DNA from 3 places in the Halotalea alkalilenta genome. Region 2 is predicted to be linked to each of the others. Evidence: predicted binding sites of a transcription regulator. Region 2 holds the regulator's gene; each other region holds the start of a gene.
The links. The regulator sigma-54, encoded in region 2, starts transcription at its own class of promoters, with help from an activator protein. The targets are predictions, from matches to a motif close to TGGCACNNNNNTTGCTNT.
Positions count from the first base shown of each region.

Region 1: the regulator sigma-54 is predicted to act here: its motif matches at 6,326-6,343, upstream of atzF (allophanate hydrolase).
Region 3: the regulator sigma-54 is predicted to act here: its motif matches at 5,548-5,565, upstream of A5892_RS03780 (P-II family nitrogen regulator).

Region 1 is NZ_CP015243.1:4,173,424-4,180,957, reverse strand. Features, by position in the region: rRNA gene A5892_RS18680 (16S ribosomal RNA) at 1-1,069, shown strand, start outside; tRNA gene A5892_RS18675 (tRNA-Ile) at 1,266-1,342, shown strand; tRNA gene A5892_RS18670 (tRNA-Ala) at 1,380-1,455, shown strand; rRNA gene A5892_RS18665 (23S ribosomal RNA) at 1,749-4,743, shown strand; rRNA gene rrf (5S ribosomal RNA) at 4,866-4,981, shown strand; gene A5892_RS18655 (transporter substrate-binding domain-containing protein) at 5,180-5,941, shown strand; gene A5892_RS20580 (hypothetical protein) at 6,121-6,261, opposite strand; gene atzF (allophanate hydrolase) at 6,366-7,534, shown strand, end outside.
Region 2 is NZ_CP015243.1:1,954,160-1,961,693, reverse strand. Features, by position in the region: gene A5892_RS08595 (KdsC family phosphatase) at 1-224, shown strand, start outside; gene lptC (LPS export ABC transporter periplasmic protein LptC) at 346-918, shown strand; gene lptA (lipopolysaccharide transport periplasmic protein LptA) at 996-1,541, shown strand; gene lptB (LPS export ABC transporter ATP-binding protein) at 1,594-2,319, shown strand; gene A5892_RS08575 (RNA polymerase factor sigma-54) at 2,480-3,916, shown strand; gene hpf (ribosome hibernation-promoting factor, HPF/YfiA family) at 4,005-4,319, shown strand; gene rapZ (RNase adapter RapZ) at 4,465-5,352, shown strand; gene pmbA (metalloprotease PmbA) at 5,466-6,803, opposite strand; gene yjgA (ribosome biogenesis factor YjgA) at 6,935-7,462, shown strand; gene tldD (metalloprotease TldD) at 7,502-7,534, opposite strand, start outside.
Region 3 is NZ_CP015243.1:844,430-851,963, forward strand. Features, by position in the region: gene A5892_RS03750 (FecCD family ABC transporter permease) at 1-650, shown strand, start outside; gene A5892_RS03755 (ABC transporter ATP-binding protein) at 684-1,502, shown strand; gene A5892_RS03760 (ferredoxin--NADP reductase) at 1,567-2,343, shown strand; gene A5892_RS03765 (trimeric intracellular cation channel family protein) at 2,397-3,011, opposite strand; gene A5892_RS03770 (P-II family nitrogen regulator) at 3,206-3,544, opposite strand; gene A5892_RS03775 (ammonium transporter) at 3,783-5,054, opposite strand; gene A5892_RS03780 (P-II family nitrogen regulator) at 5,164-5,502, opposite strand; gene A5892_RS03785 (accessory factor UbiK family protein) at 5,869-6,252, shown strand; gene A5892_RS03790 (YifB family Mg chelatase-like AAA ATPase) at 6,642-7,534, shown strand, end outside.

The DNA.
Region 1 (7,534 bases), 2.2 Mb from region 2:
GAGGGGGGACGTTACTCGCAGAAGAAGCACCGGCTAACTCCGTGCCAGCAGCCGCGGTAATACGGAGGGTGCGAGCGTTAATCGGAATTACTGGGCGTAAAGGGCGCGTAGGCGGTCTGTTAAGCCAGATGTGAAAGCCCCGGGCTCAACCTGGGAACAGCATTTGGAACTGGCGGACTTGAGTGCAGGAGAGGAAGGTAGAATTCCCGGTGTAGCGGTGAAATGCGTAGAGATCGGGAGGAATACCAGTGGCGAAGGCGGCCTTCTGGACTGACACTGACGCTGAGGCGCGAAAGCGTGGGTAGCAAACAGGATTAGATACCCTGGTAGTCCACGCCGTAAACGATGTCAACTAGCCGTTGGATCCCTTGAGGATTTAGTGGCGCAGCTAACGCACTAAGTTGACCGCCTGGGGAGTACGGCCGCAAGGCTAAAACTCAAATGAATTGACGGGGGCCCGCACAAGCGGTGGAGCATGTGGTTTAATTCGATGCAACGCGAAGAACCTTACCTACCCTTGACATCCAGAGGACTATCCAGAGATGGATGGGTGCCTTCGGGAACTCTGAGACAGGTGCTGCATGGCTGTCGTCAGCTCGTGTTGTGAAATGTTGGGTTAAGTCCCGTAACGAGCGCAACCCCTATCCTTATTTGCCAGCGATTCGGTCGGGAACTCTAAGGAGACTGCCGGTGACAAACCGGAGGAAGGTGGGGACGACGTCAAGTCATCATGGCCCTTACGGGTAGGGCTACACACGTGCTACAATGGCGAGTACAGAGGGTTGCGAAGCGGCGACGTGAAGCCAATCCCAGAAAGCTCGCCTCAGTCCGGATTGGAGTCTGCAACTCGACTCCATGAAGTCGGAATCGCTAGTAATCGCGAATCAGAATGTCGCGGTGAATACGTTCCCGGGCCTTGTACACACCGCCCGTCACACCATGGGAGTGGATTGCACCAGAAGTGGCTAGTTTAACCTTCGGGAGAACGGTCACCACGGTGTGGTTCATGACTGGGGTGAAGTCGTAACAAGGTAGCCGTAGGGGAACCTGCGGCTGGATCACCTCCTTAAACGACAGCGCCGTGGTTGAGCCGAGTACCCACACCAAATTGCCTGATCGAAAGCAAGAGCGAAGTACTAAGGGTCTACGGCCCCGGCTTGGGTCTGTAGCTCGGTTGGTTGGAGCGCATCCCCTGACCTTGTGGAAAGCAGGGTGAGGTCGGCAGTTCGAAGTATGCCGAAGGTAAGCTCTGAGTGCCCGAAGCTGGGTCTGTAGCTCAGTTGGTTAGAGCGCACCCCTGATAAGGGTGAGGTCGGCAGTTCGAATCTGCCCAGACCCACCATTCTCCTGGTTGGATCTGTGAGAGCGGTGACGACAACGGGGCCTTAGCTCAGCTGGGAGAGCGCCTGCTTTGCACGCAGGAGGTCAGCGGTTCGATCCCGCTAGGCTCCACCATCGATTCGTTTGAATCGAGGTCGCTGTCCAGGCCAACGAAGAAAATACCGATGCCAGTCGCAAACCAATGTCCTCCGGATCAAGAGGAAGACGTGGGTTTCCGACTGTCTTCGCGACAGTACGCTCTTTAACAATGTGGATCATGCTGACCAAGTCCAGCGCGAACACCGGGGTGGAGACCTCGTGTCGTGAACGCTGGCCTGCCGGCCGCAAGGCGGGCAGAGAGATACGTCTCAAGCGTATCCGGCGAAATTGTTTTCGTTGATCGGTGACCAGACCCCTTCGGGTTATATGGTCAAGCGATTAAGCGCACACGGTGGATGCCTTGGCAGCCAGAGGCGATGAAAGACGTGATAGCCTGCGATAAGCGTTGGGGAGGTGGCAAATGACCTTTGATCCAGCGATTTCTGAATGGGGAAACCCACCGGCCAGAAGGTCGGTATCCGTACGCCAATACATAACGTACGGAGGCGAACCGGGAGAACTGAAACATCTAAGTACCCCGAGGAAAAGACATCAATTGAGATTCCCCCAGTAGCGGCGAGCGACCGGGGAGAAGCCCTTAAGCAGCTTATGTTCTAGTGGAACCGTCTGGAAAGTCGGGCCGTAGCGGGTGATAGCCCCGTACATGAAAGGGCATAGGGTGTGAAAACGAGTAGGACGGGGCACGTGAAACCCTGTCTGAACATGGGGGGACCATCCTCCAAGGCTAAATACTCCTGGCTGACCGATAGTGAACCAGTACCGTGAGGGAAAGGCGAAAAGAACCCCGGCGAGGGGAGTGAAATAGATCCTGAAACCGTGTGCGTACAAGCAGTGGGAGCAGGCAAGTCCTGTGACTGCGTACCTTTTGTATAATGGGTCAGCGACTTATTCTCAGTAGCGAGCTTAACCGTATAGGGGAGGCGTAGGGAAACCGAGTCTTAAATGGGCGACATAGTTGCTGGGAATAGACCCGAAACCGGGCGATCTATCCATGGGCAGGTTGAAGGTTGAGTAACATCAACTGGAGGACCGAACCGGGATCTGTTGAAAAAGATTCGGATGACCTGTGGATCGGAGTGAAAGGCTAATCAAGCTCGGAGATAGCTGGTTCTCCTCGAAAGCTATTTAGGTAGCGCCTCACGTATCACCATCGGGGGTAGAGCACTGTTTCGGCTAGGGGCCCATCCCGGGTTACCAACCCGAGGCAAACTCCGAATACCGATGAGTGCAGCGTGGGAGACACACGGCGGGTGCTAACGTCCGTCGTGAAAAGGGAAACAACCCAGACCGTCAGCTAAGGCCCCAAAATTCTGGTTAAGTGGGAAACGATGTGGGAAGGCTTAGACAGCTAGGAGGTTGGCTTAGAAGCAGCCATCCTTTAAAGAAAGCGTAATAGCTCACTAGTCGAGTCGGCCTGCGCGGAAGATGTAACGGGGCTCAAACCAGATGCCGAAGCTACGGGTGTGCCTGCATCACTTAAGACTATTCGCTTGCACGAGCGCAGCGAGTGAAAGCCATCCACGAACGTCGAGTGGGTGGCGTTGCGCGTGAAGGGAGTAGGCTTAAGGATGCAGGCATGCGGTAGAGGAGCGTTGTGTACGCCTGCGAAGGTGGATCGTAAGGTCTGCTGGAGGTATCACAAGTGCGAATGCTGACATGAGTAACGACAAGGGGTGTGAAAACCACCCCCGCCGGAAGACCAAGGGTTTCTGTTCGACGTCAATCGGAGCAGAGTGAGTCGGCCCCTAAGGCGAGGCCGAAAGGCGTAGTCGATGGGAAACGGGTCAATATTCCCGTACCAGACGTTACTGCGATGGGGGGACGGAGAAGGCTAGGCGGGCCCGGCGTTGGTTGTCCGGGTAAAAGTAGGTAGGCCGAATCTCCTGGCAAATCCGGAGATTCAAAGCCGAGATACGAGACGAACCAGTTTTTCGGAACTGGGAAGCCGTTGATGCCACGCTTCCAGGAAAAGCCTCTAAGCTTCAGGTAACGTGTGACCGTACCCCAAACCGACACAGGTGGTCAGGTAGAGAATACCAAGGCGCTTGAGAGAACTCGGGTGAAGGAACTAGGCAAAATGGCACCGTAACTTCGGGAGAAGGTGCGCCGGCGTAGGGTGAAGAGACTAGCTCTCGGAGCGCGAACCGGTCGAAGAGTCCAGGTGGCTGCAACTGTTTATTAAAAACACAGCACTCTGCTAACGCGTAAGCGGACGTATAGGGTGTGACGCCTGCCCGGTGCCGGAAGGTTAATTGATGGTGTTAGCTTAGGCGAAGCTCCTGATCGAAGCCCCGGTAAACGGCGGCCGTAACTATAACGGTCCTAAGGTAGCGAAATTCCTTGTCGGGTAAGTTCCGACCTGCACGAATGGCGTAATGATGGCCACACTGTCTCCACCCGAGACTCAGTGAAATTGAAATCGCTGTGAAGATGCAGTGTACCCGCGGCTAGACGGAAAGACCCCGTGAACCTTTACTACAGCTTCACACTGGACGCTGATGTTGCTTGTGTAGGATAGCTGGGAGGCTATGAACCCTGGACGCCAGTTCGGGGGGAGCCAACCTTGAAATACCAGCCTGGCATCATTGGCGTTCTAACTTGCCCCCGTGATCCGGGGGAAGGACAGTGTGTGGTGGGTAGTTTGACTGGGGCGGTCTCCTCCCAAAGAGTAACGGAGGAGCACGAAGGTACCCTCAGCACGGTTGGAAATCGTGCATTGAGTGCAAGAGCATAAGGGTGCTTGACTGCGAGACGGACAGGTCGAGCAGGTACGAAAGTAGGTTCTAGTGATCCGGTGGTTCTGTATGGAAGGGCCATCGCTCAACGGATAAAAGGTACTCCGGGGATAACAGGCTGATACCGCCCAAGAGTTCACATCGACGGCGGTGTTTGGCACCTCGATGTCGGCTCATCACATCCTGGGGCTGAAGTCGGTCCCAAGGGTATGGCTGTTCGCCATTTAAAGTGGTACGCGAGCTGGGTTTAGAACGTCGTGAGACAGTTCGGTCCCTATCTGCCGTGGGCGTTGGAAGTTTGAGAAGCGCTGCTCCTAGTACGAGAGGACCGGAGTGGACGAACCTCTGGTGTTCCGGTTGTCACGCCAGTGGCATTGCCGGGTAGCTATGTTCGGACGGGATAACCGCTGAAAGCATCTAAGCGGGAAGCCCCCTTCAAGATGAGACTTCCCTGGGGCCTCGAGCCCCCTAAAGGACCCTCGAAGACGACGAGGTTGATAGGCACGGTGTAGAAGAGCGGTCAACGCTTTGAGCTAACGTGTACTAATGGTCCGTGAGGCTTGACCATATAACCCCAAGTGGTCAGGTCATCGAAAGACGAAGCAACGGATACGACGAGACGATCTCGGCCAGCATGATCCACGAATCAGTGAAGTTTGCCTTGATGGGCAGGCTTTGCGCCAGAATATGCTTGACGACCATAGCGAGCGGGTCCCACCTGACCCCATGCCGAACTCAGCAGTGAAACCGCTCAGCGCCGATGGTAGTGTGGGGTCTCCCCATGTGAGAGTAGGTCATCGTCAAGCATTCATCCCGAGAACCCCCGCACCGATTGGTGCGGGGGTTTTCCCTTTTGGGGCGCCCGGCGGCGGAAAACGGCGTGGAAAGTACATGATGGCAGCGTTGACGCCGCTGCCGAGGGGTTGAATACTGGCGAGCGCTGAGCAGCCATCACACGCTGAATCAGCGCAGCCGAAATCACAATAAAGCGAAGGATTTCTCCGATGCTGCGACTCGCTCTGCTAACCCTGTTATTGACCTCCAGCCTTGGCGTAATGGCACGTGATCTCGACGCCATACTCGATAGTGGCACTCTTCGAGTCGGCACTACGGGAGACTACAAGCCTTTCACCTATCTGGATGAGGGGGAGTACCAGGGTTTCGATATCGAGATGGCCGAACTCGTGGCCGACAAGATGGGATTGAAGCTCGAGTTCGTTGAAACCAGTTGGCCGACGCTCATGGGTGACCTCAAGGCTGATAATTTCGATATCGGCATGGGGGGGATCAGTCGCACCATCGCCCGACAGCTCGAGGCTCGCTTTTCCATTCCCTACCTGACCTATGGCAAGACCCCTCTGGTGCATGCCGACAATGCCGAGCGTTTCACCTCGCTGGAAGACATCGACCAGGCTGATGTCAGAATCGGGGTCAACCCAGGTGGGACCAATGAGGCATTCGTGAGGGACAGCATCCATCGAGCCGAGGTCGTGTCGATCGAGAACAACCTGGATATCCCGCCAGCCGTCGCGGCCAAGAAGGTCGATGTGATGATCACCGACAGCCCGGAGGCGATTTTCTATGCCAATAGCGATGACCGCTTGGCCGCCCCCTTGGCCAACGAGCCTTTCACACGCAGCCAGCTCGCTTACCTGATGGCCGCGGATGCCGAGCGCCTGCAGGATACCGTCGACTTCCTCCTGGAGAACATGGAGCTGACCGGTGAATTGGATGCGCTGCGCCACAGGCATATGCTGATCGATTAGCACCCCCTTTCGAAAAAGAGCGCGCGCCGAAGCCGGGCCGGATTCCGCAGCCAGGATGGCACCCCGTCATCCTGGCTGCGCGTCCATGGAGCAGGGCCCGGCGGCCGTGCACCGATTCTGCGCAGGATGGCGCGTCGCCATAGGCTCTTCCCGAGCTCGACGCAGTAAGAAACCGATGCTCAATTGAGCGCCATCCGTGCGCCCCTCAGGCGAGCGGCCGCGCGTTCGCCACCGGCGGATTTCTCGCCCGAAGGCAGGGTGGTATCGGGCTTTGCGCGGATGTTCGCCTGGTCAGTAGCCTCGCTCCATTCCTGTTCCATCCTCCGCTGCCTCTTCTGCTCCACCTGCTGCTTCACCTCCGCCACTCTGACGCTGCGAAAGAACTGGCACGCTTCCTGCTATTCAAACTGGGATACCAGATTGCATGGCAGATGACCGAATGGATGACTTTCGCGGCTGGACGCTCGGCGAATGGCGCGAGCGGCAACTCGATGGACGGGGGCTCGAGCGTCTCGAAGCGCTGCTCGCGAGCCTCGAAGACGATGACACCGCTTGGATCTCCAGGCTATCGACCGATGGGTTGAGCGCCCGCTGGCAAGCGCTCGAAGCGCGCCGTGCGGCCGGAGAGCAGCTTTCGCTGTTCGGTGTGCCGTTCGCGGTGAAGGACAATATCGATGTGGCTGGCTTCGATACCACCGCCGCCTGCCCCGAGTTCGCCTACGCTCCAAGCGAGGACGCCGAGGTGATTGCGCGGCTCCAGGCGCAGGGGGCGATCGCAATCGGTAAGACCAACCTCGATCAGTTCGCCACCGGCCTGGTCGGAACCCGCTCTCCCTACGGCGCGGTGACCAATGCCTTCGATCCACGCTACGTCAGCGGTGGTTCCAGCGCCGGTTCTGCCAGCGTAGTCGCTCGCGGACTGGTGCCGTTCTCACTTGGCACCGACACCGCAGGCTCTGGCCGGGTGCCTGCTGGGTTCAACAATATCGTCGGGCTAAAGCCGACCCGCGGCTGGTTCTCCAACCGTGGGCTGGTGCCCGCCTGCCGTACCCTCGATTGCATTTCAATATTCGCGCTCACGGCCGAGGATGCCGAGACCGTGGCCGAGATCGCCGGTGGCTACGATCCGCAGGACCCCTACTCGAGGCGCCACCCCGGCACTGCCCCGGTGGCGCTGCCGATCGCGCCCAGGCTCGGGATTCCCGACAAGCTGGAGTTCTTCGGCGATACCCAGGCCGAAGCGGCGTTCGCGGCGGCGATTTCGCGTCTCGAGGCACTCGGCGCCGAGCTGGTCGAGATCGACTATGCCCCCTTCGCCAAGCTTGCCGCAGAGCTTTACCAGGGGCCCTGGGTGGCCGAGCGCACCGCCGCCGTAGAAGCGCTGCTCGAGACCGACAGCGACGCGATCGAACCGACCGTGCGTGGCATCGTCCAGGAGGGCTTCACTTACAGCGCTCTGGATGTGTTCAAGGCCGAGTATCGTCGCGCCGAACTGAGCCGCACGATCGGGCAGGTCCTCAACGACCTCGACGCTTTGGTGGTACCGACTTCACCTACCATTCGCACCATCGCCGAAATGGCCGAGCAGCCGGT
Region 2 (7,534 bases):
ACTGCGGCGACGACCTCCCAGACCTTGGCGCGATCCAGGCCGCGGGACTCGGCCTCAGCGTGGCCAACGCCCCGGAATACGTGCGCGTCCACGCCGACTACGTCACCGAACGACGCGGCGGCCAGGGCGCGGTACGCGAACTGTGCGAACTGCTGCTCGAGGCGCGCGGGGCATGGGCCGGGATAGTCGCCGGCTACCGACTGCCGCGCCAGGCCGCACCATGACGTATACTGCGGCCCTACGGCGGAACTCCCGCTCGATCCTGGGTTCTCAAGCCGCAGCGGCGAACGCCGCGCGCGCTGGGACCGCACCGATTTGATCACACGCCCTAGGACACGACTCGGCATGGCATGGTTGAAACGCAACGCGAACCGCTTGTGGCTGGTAATGATCCTGCTCGCGGTCGGCGGGGTGCTCGCGCTGATCGACCAGCGTGGCGAGCTGCTCTCGCCCGGCCCACTGCCCGACAGCAGCGAGGGCGAACCGGACTACTATCTCGAGCAGGTCGTCTATACGCGTTTCGACCAGCAGGGCCGCCCGTACCAGACCCTCGAATCGCCAAGGGTGACCCATATCAGCGACAGCGACGTCAGCCTCGCCGACACGCCGGTGATCGGGCTGATCGACGAAAACGAGCGCCACTGGCGAATCACCGGCGACCACGGCCGGGTCGGCCCCGGCGGCGATCGGATCACGCTGTCGGGCAACGCACGCGCCGTGCAGCCCGATGATCTCTGGCGGCTCGAAACCGACACGCTCGAATACGACCGCGACAGCGCACGGGTGTGGAGCGACAGCGAATCGCGCTTCTTCCAGGGTGAGCAGCGAACCCGTGGCGATCGCTTCCAGGCATGGATCAACGAGGATCGCATGCTGCTCGAAGGCAACGTCAGCGGTACGCTGCTGCCCGATCGCTGAGCCGCGCTGTCGATCGAATACCCACGGTGGTCGACCGCCGACCAGAACATCACAAGCGAACAGCAAGGAACCCGGTCATGACCCCACGACGGCTCATCCCCACTCTCCCCGCCGCCACCGCGCTGCTCGCCATGCTGCTCGCCGGGCCCGTACTGGCGCTGGAGAGCGACGCCCAGCAGCCGATCCATATCTCCGCGGACCAGCTGACGATCGACGATCAGGCCGGCACCGCGGTCTATACCGGCACCGTGCATGTCGAACAGGGCAGCCTCAAGCTCGATGCACAGCGTGTCGAACTCCAGCGCGGCGCCAGCGGCGGCCTGTCGACCATGCGCGCGACCGGCACCAGCGGCCAGCGCGCCTATATCGAACAGCAGCCGAGCCCTCAGGAATCGCTGGTTCGCGGCTGGGGCGACACGCTGATCTACCACGCCGGCGAGCGGCGGGTGGAGATGCTGGGCAACGCCGAGCTGCACCGCGGCGGCGACACCTTCACCGGTGCCTACGTCGAGTACTTCCTCGATTCGCGGCAGGTCAATGCCCGTGGCGGCCAGCAGTCCCAGGGAGGCGAAGCCGGCGGCCGGGTCAACATGACGCTTACCCCCGAAGGCGGCAGCAACTGACCCGACCCACGCCTTTCACCAGCCGAATCCCCAAGGATCAGCGGAGCGATCTATGAAAACGCTGCACGCCGCCCACCTGGCCAAGAGTTTCAAGAAGCGCCGGGTGGTCCAAGACATCAGCCTGTCGATCAGCCAGGGCGAGATCGTCGGCCTGCTCGGCCCGAACGGCGCCGGCAAGACCACATCGTTTTACATGATCGTCGGCCTGATCCAGGCCGACGCCGGCCGGGTCAGCATCGACGATCTTGATCTCAGCCAGAAGCCGATGCACGTGCGTGCGCGCGCCGGCATCGGCTACCTGCCCCAGGAAGCCTCGATCTTTCGCAAGCTGAGCGTGGCCGACAACATCCTCGCTATCCTCGAGACCCGCAAGGACCTCGACCACAAGGGGCGCAGTGCCCGCCTCGACCAGCTGCTCGAAGAGTTCAGCATCAGCCATATCCGCGACAACCAGGGCATGAGCCTCTCCGGTGGCGAACGCAGGCGCGTCGAAATCGCCCGCGCCCTGGCCACCGAGCCTGCGTTCATCCTGCTCGATGAGCCATTCGCCGGGGTCGACCCGATCTCGGTCAACGAGATCAAAGGCATCGTGCGCCAGCTGCGCAGCCGCAACATCGGCGTGCTGATCACCGACCACAACGTGCGTGAGACGCTCGACATCTGCGACAATGCCTATATCGTCGGCGACGGTAAGATCATCGCCGAAGGCGATGCCAGCGCGATCCTCGCCAACCAGCATGTGCGCGACGTCTATCTCGGCCAGGACTTCCGCCTTTGATGCCTTGAGGCAGGCACTCCGCCGCCGCCCCAAGGCACGAAAAGCCCTGTTTTAGCAAGCTGGCATGAAACTTGCTAACCACAACGCTTTTAGTTCTTGCACATCCTCGTCAGGCCGGTATAGCGTTAAGGCATCCCATTGAGAATGCCCTGACACCACGATGATGAAATCCTCCTTGCAGCTGCGTGTCGGCACCCAGCTGACGATGACGCCACAGCTACAGCAAGCGATCCAGCTGCTGCAGCTGTCGACGCTGGATCTGCGCCAGGAGATCCAGACGGCGCTCGAGAGCAATCCCATGCTCGAGCTCGACGAGGAATTCTTCGACCAGGAATCGAGCGACGAGGAGCACCGCGATCCCGAGGCCCAGGACGAATGGGCCACGGATATCCCCACGGAACTCGTCCTCGACAACGAGTGGAGCGATACCTTCCCGGATGCCGCGCTGGGAGCGATCGGACCCAGCGGCGGCGAGCCGGTCGACATCGAACGCAATGCCCGGGGCGAAACCCTGTTCGACCTGCTCAGCTGGCAGACCGGCCTGCTCGACCTCGACGCCCGTCAGCGCCAGATCGCCGAGACCCTGCTCGACGGACTCGACGACAGCGGCTATCTCCGCGACTCGTTCGACGAACTGGTCGAGGGGCTGCGCGCCCAGGGCCTTGAGAGCGTCGATACCGGCGAGGTCGAAGCGGTACTGTTCCAGCTCCAGCAGCTCGAGCCCACCGGCGTGTTCGCCCGCGACCTGCAGGAATGCCTGTTGCTCCAGCTCGACGCCCTGCCCGCCGGCACGCCGCATCTCGCCCAGGCGCGCCGGCTGGTACGCCAGTTCCTCGACGCGCTGGCCGGCTGCGACATGAAGCTGCTCAAGCGCCGCCTCGGCCTGAACGACGCCGAGCTGGACGCGGTGATCGCGACGATCCGCACGCTCGATCCCTATCCCGGCCAGCGTTTTTCCAACAGCACCCAGGAGTACGTGATCCCCGACCTCGCCCTGCGCCACTACAGCCACATCGGCTGGCAGGTCGAGCTCAATCCCGAGGCGCTGCCGCGAGTGCGGATCCAGGCCGATTACGCCAACCTGATCCGGCGGGCGGACAAAAGCGACGACAACACCTTCCTCAAACAGCACCTGCAAGAGGCCCGCTGGCTGATGAAGAGCCTGTCGAGCCGCAACGAGACCCTGCTCAAGGTCGGGCGCGAGATCATGCTGCGCCAGCGCGACTTCATCGAACGCGGCGAGGAAGGCATGCGGCCATTGATCCTCGCCGATATCGCCGAGGCGGTCGGCATGCATGAATCGACCATCTCGCGGGTGACCACCCACAAGTACATCCACACGCCGCGCGGCGTATTCGAGCTCAAGTACTTCTTCTCGAGCCACGTCGGCGGCGAGGGCGACACCCATGCCAGCACGGCGATACGCGCCCGGATCAAGAAGCTGATCAGCGAAGAGCCCGCGCGCCGCCCGCTCTCCGATGCTCGCCTGGTCTCGCTGCTGGCCGAGAACGGCATCGTCGTCGCCCGGCGCACCGTAGCCAAGTACCGCGAGTCGATGGGAATCCCCGCTTCGAGCGAGCGCAAGCGCCTAGCCTGAAATAGAAGCAATAATCATCATCGGGAGGCTTGGTCGGGAGCGCAAAACAGCTACAATCAAAGTGTCCATCGCAGCCAAGGAGCATGTCATGCAGGTGAACATCACGGGTCATCACGTTGAACTGACCGACGCACTGCGCGACTACGTAAACCAGAAGCTGGCACGCTTGGTGCGCCACTACGACAACATCACCAACGTACAGGTGACCCTGTCGGTGGAGAAAGAACGCAAGCAGGCAGCGTGCAAGATGAACGTCTCGGGAGGAGAGCTCCACGGCACCGACGAGCAGGACGACATGTACGCAGCGATCGATTCGATGATCGACAAGCTCGACCGCCAGCTGGTCAAGCATAAGGAAAAGCACCTGGCGCGCGCCCAGGGCACCGGCACCGCTGGTCTCTGATTCCCAGTCGCCTCTCTGCCGACACGCCCTCACGCGGGGCGTGTCGTGTTTTCGTCACCATTGCCGGCGAAGATGACCGCTGGCGGCATTCGAATCCCATCCTTCGCGGGTATCCGCTCCAACCAGCGCGAGGAATCGCAGCATGATGCAAGTGGTGATCATCAGCGGCCGCTCCGGCTCTGGAAAATCGATCGCACTCCAAGCGCTCGAGGATCTCGGCTTCTACGCCATTGACAACCTTCCCGCGATGCTCCTGGTCGCGCTGCTCGACGAGCTCGAGACCCATTCACCCGAGCGGCGAAGGGTGGCGGTCAGCATCGACGCGCGCAACCTTCCCAACGCCCTCGAACGGCTGCCCGAGCTGGTCGAATTCCTCGGCGCCCGCGAGATCGATCTTCAAGTGGTCTATCTCACCGCCGATTCCCGCCAGCTGCTCGAGCGCTATTCGGCCACTCGGCGACGTCACCCATTGACCCGTGGGAGTGACATGACGCTCCTGGAAGCGATCGAGACCGAGGAGCACTTCCTCGCCCCGATCCGCGACCTCGCCGACCTGGTGATCGATACTTCCAACCTTTCGGTGCACGAGCTGCGCGCACGGATCGCCGAGCAGGTCGCCTGCCATACCACCGTCCAGCTGACCCTGAGTTTCGAGTCGTTCGGCTTCAAGCACGGCGTCCCCCACGACGCCGACATGGTGTTCGATGCCCGCTGCCTGCCCAACCCCTACTGGGAGCCGATGCTGCGCGACCATACCGGGAGAGACCAGCCGGTAGTCGAGTTCCTCGAGCGCGCTCCAGAGGTCGAAGCGATGTTCAGCGAGATCCGCGACTGGCTGGAGCGCTGGCTGCCCGCCTATCTCTCGAGCCATCGCAGCTACTTCACCGTAGCGATTGGCTGTACCGGCGGCCAGCACCGCTCGGTCTACCTGGTGGAACGCCTCGCCCGCCACTTCGCCAGCCAGTATCCCTCGGTACGCCTGCGCCACCGCGAGATGAAAGTGCAGCGCACCATCGAACCGCTTGTCGGCTGACACCGCCCGCTCCCACTGAAAAGCGAGGCACCCTCGACTCGTAGTACATGGCGAGTGAGTGAACCGGCTTGCCCGGGACGCACCGCAGGCGTCCCGGACCGCGGCCTCAATGCCTAGCCAGCCACCATCATCTCCTCGAGCAGCCAGCTGCCGCTGTGCACGTTGCCGCGTCGATCGACATCGTCTCCGATCCCCACCAGCGAGGCGAACATCCGGCGCAGGTCGCCTGCGATGGTGAAACCCTCGACCGGATACTGGATCTCGCCGTTCTCGACCCAGAACCCCGCGGCGCCGCGCGAGTAGTCTCCCGTCACCGTATTGACCCCCTGCCCCATCAGTTCGGTCACCACCACCCCGCGCGACATCTTCGCCAGCAGCGCCTCGAACGACTCGAGCGGCGCGCTGATACGCAGGTTGCGTGCACCACCGGCGTTGCCGGTGGAATTCATCCCCAGCCGCCGGGCGCTGTAGCTGGAGAGCAGGTAGCTCGCCAACCGCCCGCTATCGATGAAACTATTTTCGCGCGTCGCCACCCCTTCGCTGTCGAAGTTGGCGCTGGCGCTGCCGCGCATCTCGCGAGGACGCTCGAAGAGCGAGAACCACGCGGGGAAAAGCGTCTCGCCAAGGGCATCGCAGAGGAAAGACGACTGCCGATACAGCGCCCCGCCGGCGATCCCCTGGAGCAGATGCCCCACCAGGCCACTGGCGAGTTCGGGCACGAACAGCACAGGATAGCGCCCGGTGGAGAGCTTGCGGCCGCCGAGTCGGCGCAGCGCACGCTGTGCCGCGCTGCGGCCCACCTCCTCAGGATCGCGCAGCTGACCGGCCTCACGCGCGCTGGAATAGTCATAGTCGCGCTGCATTCCGACCTGGTCGCGGGCGATCAGCACGCACGAGAAACCATGGCGGCTGCCACGCTGGCCCTGGAGAAAACCAAGGCTGTTGCCGTAGACGCTGACCCCTTCATGGCTCGAGACCGAGGCGCCCTCGGAGTTGTCGATCCCCGCGACCTCGAGCCCCGCGCGCTCGCAGCGGCTCGCCAGCGCGATCGCTTCGTCCGGGCTGAGCGCCCAGGGGTGATAGAGATCGAGATCAGGAAACTCGGTGGCCAGCCGGTCTGGATCGGCCAGCCCCGCGGCCGGATCCTCGCCGGTGAACTGAGCGATCGCACAGGCGCGCTCCACCGCTTCGCGCACCGAGGTCTCGCTGTCGTCGCTGGTGGAGGCGCTGCCCTTGCGGGTGCCGAAGTAGACCGTCACGCCAATCCCCTGGTCCCGTGACAGCTCCATGGTATCGACCTCGCCCAGGCGTACGCTTACCTCCAGCCCCTGGCTCGCGCTCGCGCCCACTTCGCACGCGCTGGCACCCTTGGCCTTGGCGTGTTCGACCGCGAGGGCGACCCGCGCCTCGAGAGTCCGCTGCTGCTGCTTGGCATCGAAGGCCTCGCTCATGAAATTCTCCTGAAATGCCGATTCGTCCGGGACTCGCCCGCAAGCCCGGTCTTGATCCATCGAAGCCCCACGCCGACGAGATCGAGCGAGGCTGCTATACTGTCGCGCCGCATCCGTTCGAGAACCAGACGATGGCCAGACCCCCGAAGCATGGCACCGACGAAGACGTCTCCCTCGACGAGGCCGCACCGAGCAAATCAAGCCGCAAGCGCGAAATGACCGCACTGCAAAAGCTCGGCGCCGAGATCATCGAGCTATCCCCTGCGCTGCGCGGACGCCTGCCGCTGTCCGACGACATGCTCGCGGCGATCGAGGAGATGGGCCGGATCAAGGCCCACGAGGCGCGACGTCGCCATATGCAGTACGTCGGCAAGCTGATGCGCAGTGAAGATCTGGCAGGCATCGAGGCCGCGTTCGCCGCGATCGAAGATGAGAAACAAGCGCGCGATCTTGCCTTCCACGAACTCGAAGGGCTACGCGATCGCCTGATCGAAGAAGGTGACCAAGCGCTAGACGAAGTGCTCGCGCGCTTTCCCTCGATCGAACTCTCGAGCCTGCGCCAGCTGATCCGCAATGCCCGGCGCGAACGCGCGGCCGACAAACCGCCGGCCAGCGCGCGCAAGCTGTTCAAACTGCTGCGCGACGCCAGCGGGCGCTGAGCCCCCACCCAGGCTGTGCTCAGGCCTGCCAGGCCACGCTCAGACCTGGGTACCGCCGACCGTGATCGCATC
Region 3 (7,534 bases), 1.1 Mb from region 2:
CACCGCCGATGCTGGCGCTGGTGGGGGCGGTCACCGCGACTGCCCTGACCTTCGCCCTGGCCGGTGGGGTGGGCGTGCGCGGCTATCGCTTCATCATCGTCGGGGTCGGTATCGGCGCGGTGTTCGGTGCGCTCACCAACCTGATGCTCGCCCGGACCAGTATCGATGCGGCCAACGCCGCCTTTCCCTGGACCGTTGGCAGCCTCAATGGCAGCGGCGCGGGGGCCCAGATCATGCTGTGGATCGGGCTCGCCGTCTGCCTGCCGCTGGCGATGGCCAGTACGCGCGGGCTTTCGAGCCTGCGCTTCGCTGAGCCGGTGGCGCTTGGCTGGGGAGTCCGGGTAGCCCGACTGCGCCTTTTCGCTTTGGCCCTGGCGGTGATTTGCGCAGCGCTCGCGGTAGCGGTGGCGGGCCCCGTGGGCATGATCGCCTTGATCGGACCGGAGCTCGCCCGCCGGCTCTCCAGCCATCGATCGGTCCCGGTGCTCAATGCAGCGCTCGCCGGGGCGATGCTGATGGCGCTGGCCGATCTGCTCGGGCGCACCCTGCTCGCGCCGGTCGAAGTGCCGGTCGGCATCGTCACCGCGCTCGTCGGCGGTCCCTATTTGATCTGGATCCTGCTGCGCGGTGACTCGCCGCGCGCGCTATGAGCGATGCGGCGTGCAATCGATGGAAGCTGGAAGATGAGTGAGTTCGAACATGACCGCGCCGAGCGCGCGACCCTCGAGGCGAGTGGCATCGCGATGGACTACGGTCATCGACGGGTCATCGAGCGGCTCGACCTGCGCCTGCCGGAAGGTAAGGTGACCGCGATCGTCGGTCCCAACGGCTGCGGCAAGTCCACCCTGCTCGCAGGGCTCGCTCGGCTTCACGCGCCCAGCGCCGGGGTCGTGTTGCTCGACGGTGAGCCGATCTACTCGCTGGCGCCGCGCGACGTCGCCCGCCGGCTCGCGCTGCTGCCCCAGGAGGCCAATGCCCCGGATGGGCTCACCGTGCTCGAATTGGTCCAGTTCGGCCGCCAACCCCATCAGGGCTGGTTGCGCCAGTGGTCCGAAGAGGACCAGCGCGTGCTCGACGCAGCGATCCGCGCAGCCGACCTGGTCGAGCTGGCCGACCGGCCGCTGGAGTCGATGTCGGGAGGGCAGCGCCAGCGTGCCTGGCTCGCCATGGCGATTGCGCAGACCACGCCGCTCTTGCTGCTGGACGAGCCGACTTCGGCGCTCGATCTTGGTCACCAGATCGAGGTCTTCGAGCTGATCCGCTCGCTCTCCGAGGAGAGCGGCAAGACCGTGGTGATGGTGGTTCACGACTTGGTCAGCGCCTGTCGCTATGCCGATCACCTGGTGGCGATGCTGGACGGGCGTATCGTCGCCGAGGGTGAGCCCCGCGAGGTGGTCACCCCTGAGCTCGTGCGCGAGCTCTACGGCATCGATTGCCGGTTGGTGATCGACCCGCTGTCGAACAGCCCTATTTTGACCGAGATTCGCCGCTGCCGGAGCTGACCGCAGCGGTAGGCGATTCGTTTTGCAACCTGCGTCGTGCGATGACGCGAGAGAGGCAGCTTAAGTGAGCAAGTTTTCCACCGAACGCGTGCTCAGCGTCCACCACTGGAACGACACGCTGTTCAGTTTCACCTGCACCCGCGAGCGCGGGCTGCGGTTCAAGAACGGTCAGTTCGTGATGATCGGACTCGAGGTCGATGGCCGCCCGCTGGTGAGAGCCTATTCGATCGCAAGCCCCAACTACCTGGATCATCTCGAGTTCTTCTCGATCAAGGTGCCGGATGGCCCGCTAACCTCCCGGCTCCAGCATCTTGAAGTCGGTGACGAACTGCTGGTTAGCCGCAAGCCTACCGGCACCCTGGTGCTCGACGACCTGCGCGAGGGGCGCCATCTCTACCTGCTTGCCACCGGCACCGGGCTTGCACCGTTCATGAGCCTGATCCAGGACCCTGAGGTGCTCGAGCGCTTCGACAAGGTCATTCTGGTGCACGGCGTGCGCTGGGTCAGCGAACTCGCTTACCACGACTTCATCACCCGGGAGCTGCCCGAGCACGAGTACTTGGGCGAGGAGATCCGCGACAAGCTGATCTACTACCCGACCGTGACCCGCGAGGACTTCCATACCCGTGGCCGGCTCACCGAGCACATCCGCAGCGGCAAGCTCGCCGCGGACATCGGCCTCGCGCCGCTCGATCCCGCGCTCGACCGGGCGATGATCTGCGGCAGCCCGGCGATGCTCGACGAGACCTCCCAAGTGCTCGACGAACTCGGCTTCAGGATATCTCCGCGCATGGGCGAGCCGGGCGACTATGTGATCGAGCGCGCCTTCGTCGAGAAGTAGCACTCGCCTTGGGCGGTCGCGCTATCGCCCGGCGCTGGAACGCCAGGCGTGGCTCAGCGCTCGTCACGGGGCGCTTCGAGCGTGGGCAGATGCCAGTTGAAGCGTACCGTGAGCATCCTCAGCGTCAGGCCCACCACCAGCGCCAGCAGGGTGGCGAGGGTCGCTGGCAGGTCGAGCGCGAGGCAGGCCAGATACAGCGCCGAGACGATCACGGAAATGCTGGCGTAGAGTTCGCGGCGCAGCAGCAGCGGCACTTCGTTGCACAGTACATCGCGCAGTACCCCGCCGGCGCAGCCGGTGATCAGGCCGAAGATCGCCGCTGTCCAGCCCGAGTGGCCGAGATCCAGGGCGATGCGGTTACCGATCAAGGTGAAGACGACCAGTCCCATCGCATCGAGCAGCAGGAAGGTGGTCCGCAGCCGTTGCAGGCGTGAGGCGACCAGCGCGGCGACCAGGGCGGAGCCCGCGGTGACCAGCAGCAGCCAGGGGCGAGCGACCCAGGTCAACGGATACTGGCCGAGCAGCACGTCGCGCAGGGTGCCTCCGCCGAGGCCCGCGATCGAGCCGATGACCGCGACGCCGAACAGGTCGATGCGGCTGCGTCTGGAGGCGAGCGCGGCACTCATCGCCTCGGCGCTGATCGCGATCAGGTAAAGCGCGAATAACATTCCAGGCTTCCTTCCAAATGGCTCGGGACGAGCGATTCACCCCTCATGCTCGCATCCCGCATTCTCGGCGATCCTTCCACGCCGATACCCTGCTCGGCCATCTTATCGCACAGACGTGACGAGGCCCGGTCGATGACCGGGCCTCGTCGTTGCAATGCGCTTGGTTGAGGGCCGTCCAGCGCCGATGAAGTCGGTTAGACCGCGTCCTTGCCGGTCTCTCCGGTACGGATGCGGATGACTTGCTCGAGCGGCGAGACGAAGATCTTGCCGTCGCCGATCTTGCCGGTGTTGGCCACCGAGGTGATCGCCTCGATCACTTGGTCGACCATCGGGTCGTCCACGGCTGCCTCGAGCTTCACCTTGGGCAGGAAATCGACCACGTATTCGGCGCCGCGGTAGAGCTCGGTGTGGCCCTTCTGACGGCCGAAGCCCTTGACCTCGGTCACGGTGATCCCCTGGATACCGATTTCCGACAGTGCCTCGCGCACATCGTCGAGCTTGAAGGGTTTGATGATCGCTGATACCAGTTTCATCGTCAGTGTTCCTCGGCTGTCCTTGTGATTACGTCGGTCGCTGCGCCATCGAGTGGGCTGTGCCGGCGAGCGTTGCGCTCCAGGGCGGGTGTCGGTTCGACGTTCGCCATGGCGCCTATTGTCTTGTCGTGCCCTCAAGCATATAGGTCCGACGATTCTTCACCAAGCGCCCTGGGCTCGAGCCTGATAAATCGAGCGGGCATCCTGTCGGATGCCCGCTAGAGGGCGCGGTCGCGCCTTACTTCGAGCTTTGGACGAATTCCGGATAGGCTTCCATCCCGCACTCGGTGATGTCCACGCCGGCGAACTCTTCCTCTTCGGTGACCCGTACACCCATGATCGCTTTGATCGCCAGCCAGACGACCAGACTGGCGAGGAAGACCCAGAGGAAGATCGATACACCGCCGATCAGCTGGGCACCGAAGCTTGCGTCAGCATTGGTGAACGGAACCACCATCACGCCCCAGAAGCCGGCAACGCCGTGGACCGAGATCGCACCGACCGGATCGTCGATCTTGAGCTTGTCCAGCGTGATGATGGAGAACACCACGATGATGCCGCCGATCGCACCGATCACCGTGGCGGTGAAGGCCGCGGGGGAGAGCGGGTCGGCAGTGATCGAGACCAGGCCACCCAGCGCGCCGTTCAGCGCCATGGTCAGGTCCGCCTTGCGGAACAGGATCCGGGAGAGCACCAGTGCGGCGATGACGCCACCGGCCGCGGCGGTATTGGTGTTGACCAGTACCTGGGCCATGTTGTTGGCGGATGCGACGTCCGAGAGCTTGAGTTCGGAGCCGCCGTTGAAGCCGAACCAACCCATCCACAGGATGATCGCACCGAGCGTGGCGAGCGGCAGGTTGGCACCGGGAATCGCGTTGATCGCGCCGTTCTTGCCGTACTTGCCTTTACGCGCGCCGAGCACCAGTACACCTGCCAGGGCGGCGCTGGCACCAGCCATATGGACGATGCCGGAGCCGGCGTAGTCGGAGTAGCCGACCGCGTCGAGCCAGCCGCCACCCCAGGTCCAGTAGCCGGAGGTCGGGTAGATGATGCCGGTCATGAACACTGCGAAGATCACGAACGACCACAGCTTCATGCGCTCGGCGACCGCGCCGGAGATGATCGACATCGCGGTGGCGACGAACACCACCTGGAAGAAGAAGTCCGCGCGGGCCGAGTAGTAGGGTGCATCCTCGCCACCGGCGAGTACGTCGCTCAGGTCGTTCTCCGCACCGATCAGCCAGCCGAAGCTCGGGAAGATCCCGCCCTCTGCGCTGGAGTACATCAGGTGGTAGCTGAACAGCAGATACATCACGCAGGAGACCGCGAACAGGATGATGTTCTTGGTCAGGATCTCAGTGGTGTTCTTCGCTCGAACCAGACCGGCCTCGAGCATCGCGAAGCCCCCGGCCATCCACATCACCAGCACACCGCAGATCAGGAAGTAGAAAGTATCGATGGCGTAGGCGATCTCCGTCACCTGATTCGCCAAATCCGCTGCTTCATTCATTTTTGGTTCCCTTTGGTCGTCTTTTAATCAGGTCGATCTTATTTTTGTGGTGGTGAGTGTGCGGCCGCCGACGGCGGGCCGAGTGCTACGGGTGCCAGGGCTCGCGGGCTCAAATCGCGTCTGCGCCGCGTTCCCCGGTGCGAATCCTGATCACATCCTCGAGCTCGGTGACGAACAGCTTGCCGTCGCCGATCTTATGACTGTTCGCCGCATCGCGAATCGCATCTAGAACCGCTGCCGCTTGGGCATCGTCGACCGCGACTTCGACTTTCACCTTGGGTAGGAAGTCGACCACGTATTCAGCCCCGCGATAGAGCTCGGTGTGGCCCTTCTGGCGGCCGAAGCCCTTGACCTCGGTCACGGTGATGCCTTGCACGCCATTGTCCGCGAGTGCTTCGCGCACGTCATCGAGTTTGAATGGCTTGATGATGGCTGTGATCAATTTCATTCGGTGCGTACTCCTCGCTGGACGCTCCAGGTAACTGAATGAGGCGGGGCAGACATCATGCCATATGTTGATATATGCCTTTTTTATCATGGTGTTACGATTTTTCTACGGGCGTCGGATTGGTTGGGGATTGGCCGGATACGTCGTCAGTGAACCGTTTTGGGTCAATCTATTGATCGCCCTGGGGCATGTGCACCAGTTTGGTTCTTTGGTCGATTCGCGGCCGCGCTTTCCGTGGGTGGGGTGATTGGTGGGGCATAGGATCGCGCGTTCGACGCCGCTGTCGCGTATCCTTGGATGCAAGCCTGCTCGCGCCGACCGAGCCGAGTCGCCGGCCGGCCCTCTATTCGCAACGGAGAAGATGTCATGACTCGTAACGATGTATTCAGCCGTCTGGCTCAGCAGATCGGGGAGCGGCTTTCAAGCGTCTCCCAGGCGCCGGAAGAGATCCAGCGCAGCGTGCAGGGTGCGATGAAGGGGGCCTTCGATCGCCTGGACCTGGTCTCGCGCGAAGACTTCGACATCATGATGGATGTGCTGACCCGCACCCGCACCCGGGTCGAAGCGCTCGAGAAGCAGCTCGCCGCACTCGAGGCGCGGCTGGGTGAAGATGTCCCCAGCACCGTGGCCGAGGTCGAGCAGCGGGCGGCTGCAACCGCGGCCGGGGCGAAGGAGCTGCCCACCGAGCCCAAGACCAAGCGAGGCAAGCCCGGCGACGCGGGCGACTATAGCCCTGAACGCGACGCCTGAGCCGCATCCTCCATCCATCGCTGCGCGCTCGATGATTGGGCGCAGGGTGGCTTTCAGTCGGCCCACTCATCCGCTTTGAATGCCGCCGAGCCCCCCGCGCGCGCTTTGCGCGGCGAGGGGCCGGTCGTGCATGCGAGCATCGCTAGGGCCTCCCTGCGCTGAGCGCATAGGTAGCAGTGCTTGTCCGTCGTCTCTCCGGGGTGGAACCGATGTCGCTTTGCTGCGCCATGGTGGTGCAGTGTTTTCCGCCTCACCTCCAAGGCGCTGCCGTCGAATCCCCGGCATCGTCCCATCGCTACCCGCTGCATCGCCTGGCGGGTCAAAAGTCGCCTGCGCCGGCCGATCTAACCGGAACCGAGTCGTCGTACTCCTCGTTTCCTGGAGGTTCCATGTCGCTGGCGGTCGTCCGCAGTCGGGCGCTGCTCGGCCTGCACGCTCCCTTGGTGCAGGTCGAGGTCCATATTTCCAATGGGTTGCCGGGGCTTGCGATCGTCGGCCTGCCCGAGACGGCGGTGAAGGAGAGCCGTGAGCGGGTGCGCAGCGCGTTGCTCAATGCCGGTGCCGAGTACCCGACCCGGCGAATCACACTCAACCTGGCCCCCGCCGATCTGCCCAAGGAGGGTGGTCGCTTCGACCTGCCGATCGCGCTGGCTATCCTGGTCGCTTCCAATCAGCTGCCGCCCGAGAGCGTCGAGCGGCTCGAGTGCCTGGGCGAGCTCGCCCTCGATGGCCGCCTGCGCGGCGTCGGCGCGGTGCTGCCCGCGGCATTGGCCGCTCATCGCGCCGGTGCGATTTTGCTGGTGGCCAGCGAGGACGCCGAGGAAGCCGCGCTGGTCGAAGGCCTCGAAGTGATCGCCGCCGATCATCTTCTCGAGGTCGTCGCCCACCTGCATGGCCGCGAGCGTTTGCTGCCAAGACCCGCGACGACGCCGGCGCTCGATCTCGCCGAGATGCCCGATCTTTGCGACGTTCGTGGCCAGCACCAGGCGCGCAGGGCGCTGGAGATCGCCGCCGCGGGCGGTCACAACCTGCTCTTCGCCGGCCCCCCCGGCACCGGCAAGAGCATGCTCGCCGCACGCCTGCCGGGGCTCTTGCCACCGCTCGACCAGCAGCGCCGTCTGGAGGTCGCGATGATTCGCTCGCGCTGCGGCCTGGCACCGCTCGGTGAGTGGGGGCGACGGCCATTTCGATCCCCGCACCATGGGGCAAGCCCGGGGGCGTTGATCGGTGGTGGTTCGCAACCGATGCCGGGCGAGATCACCCTGGCCCACCATGGCGTGCT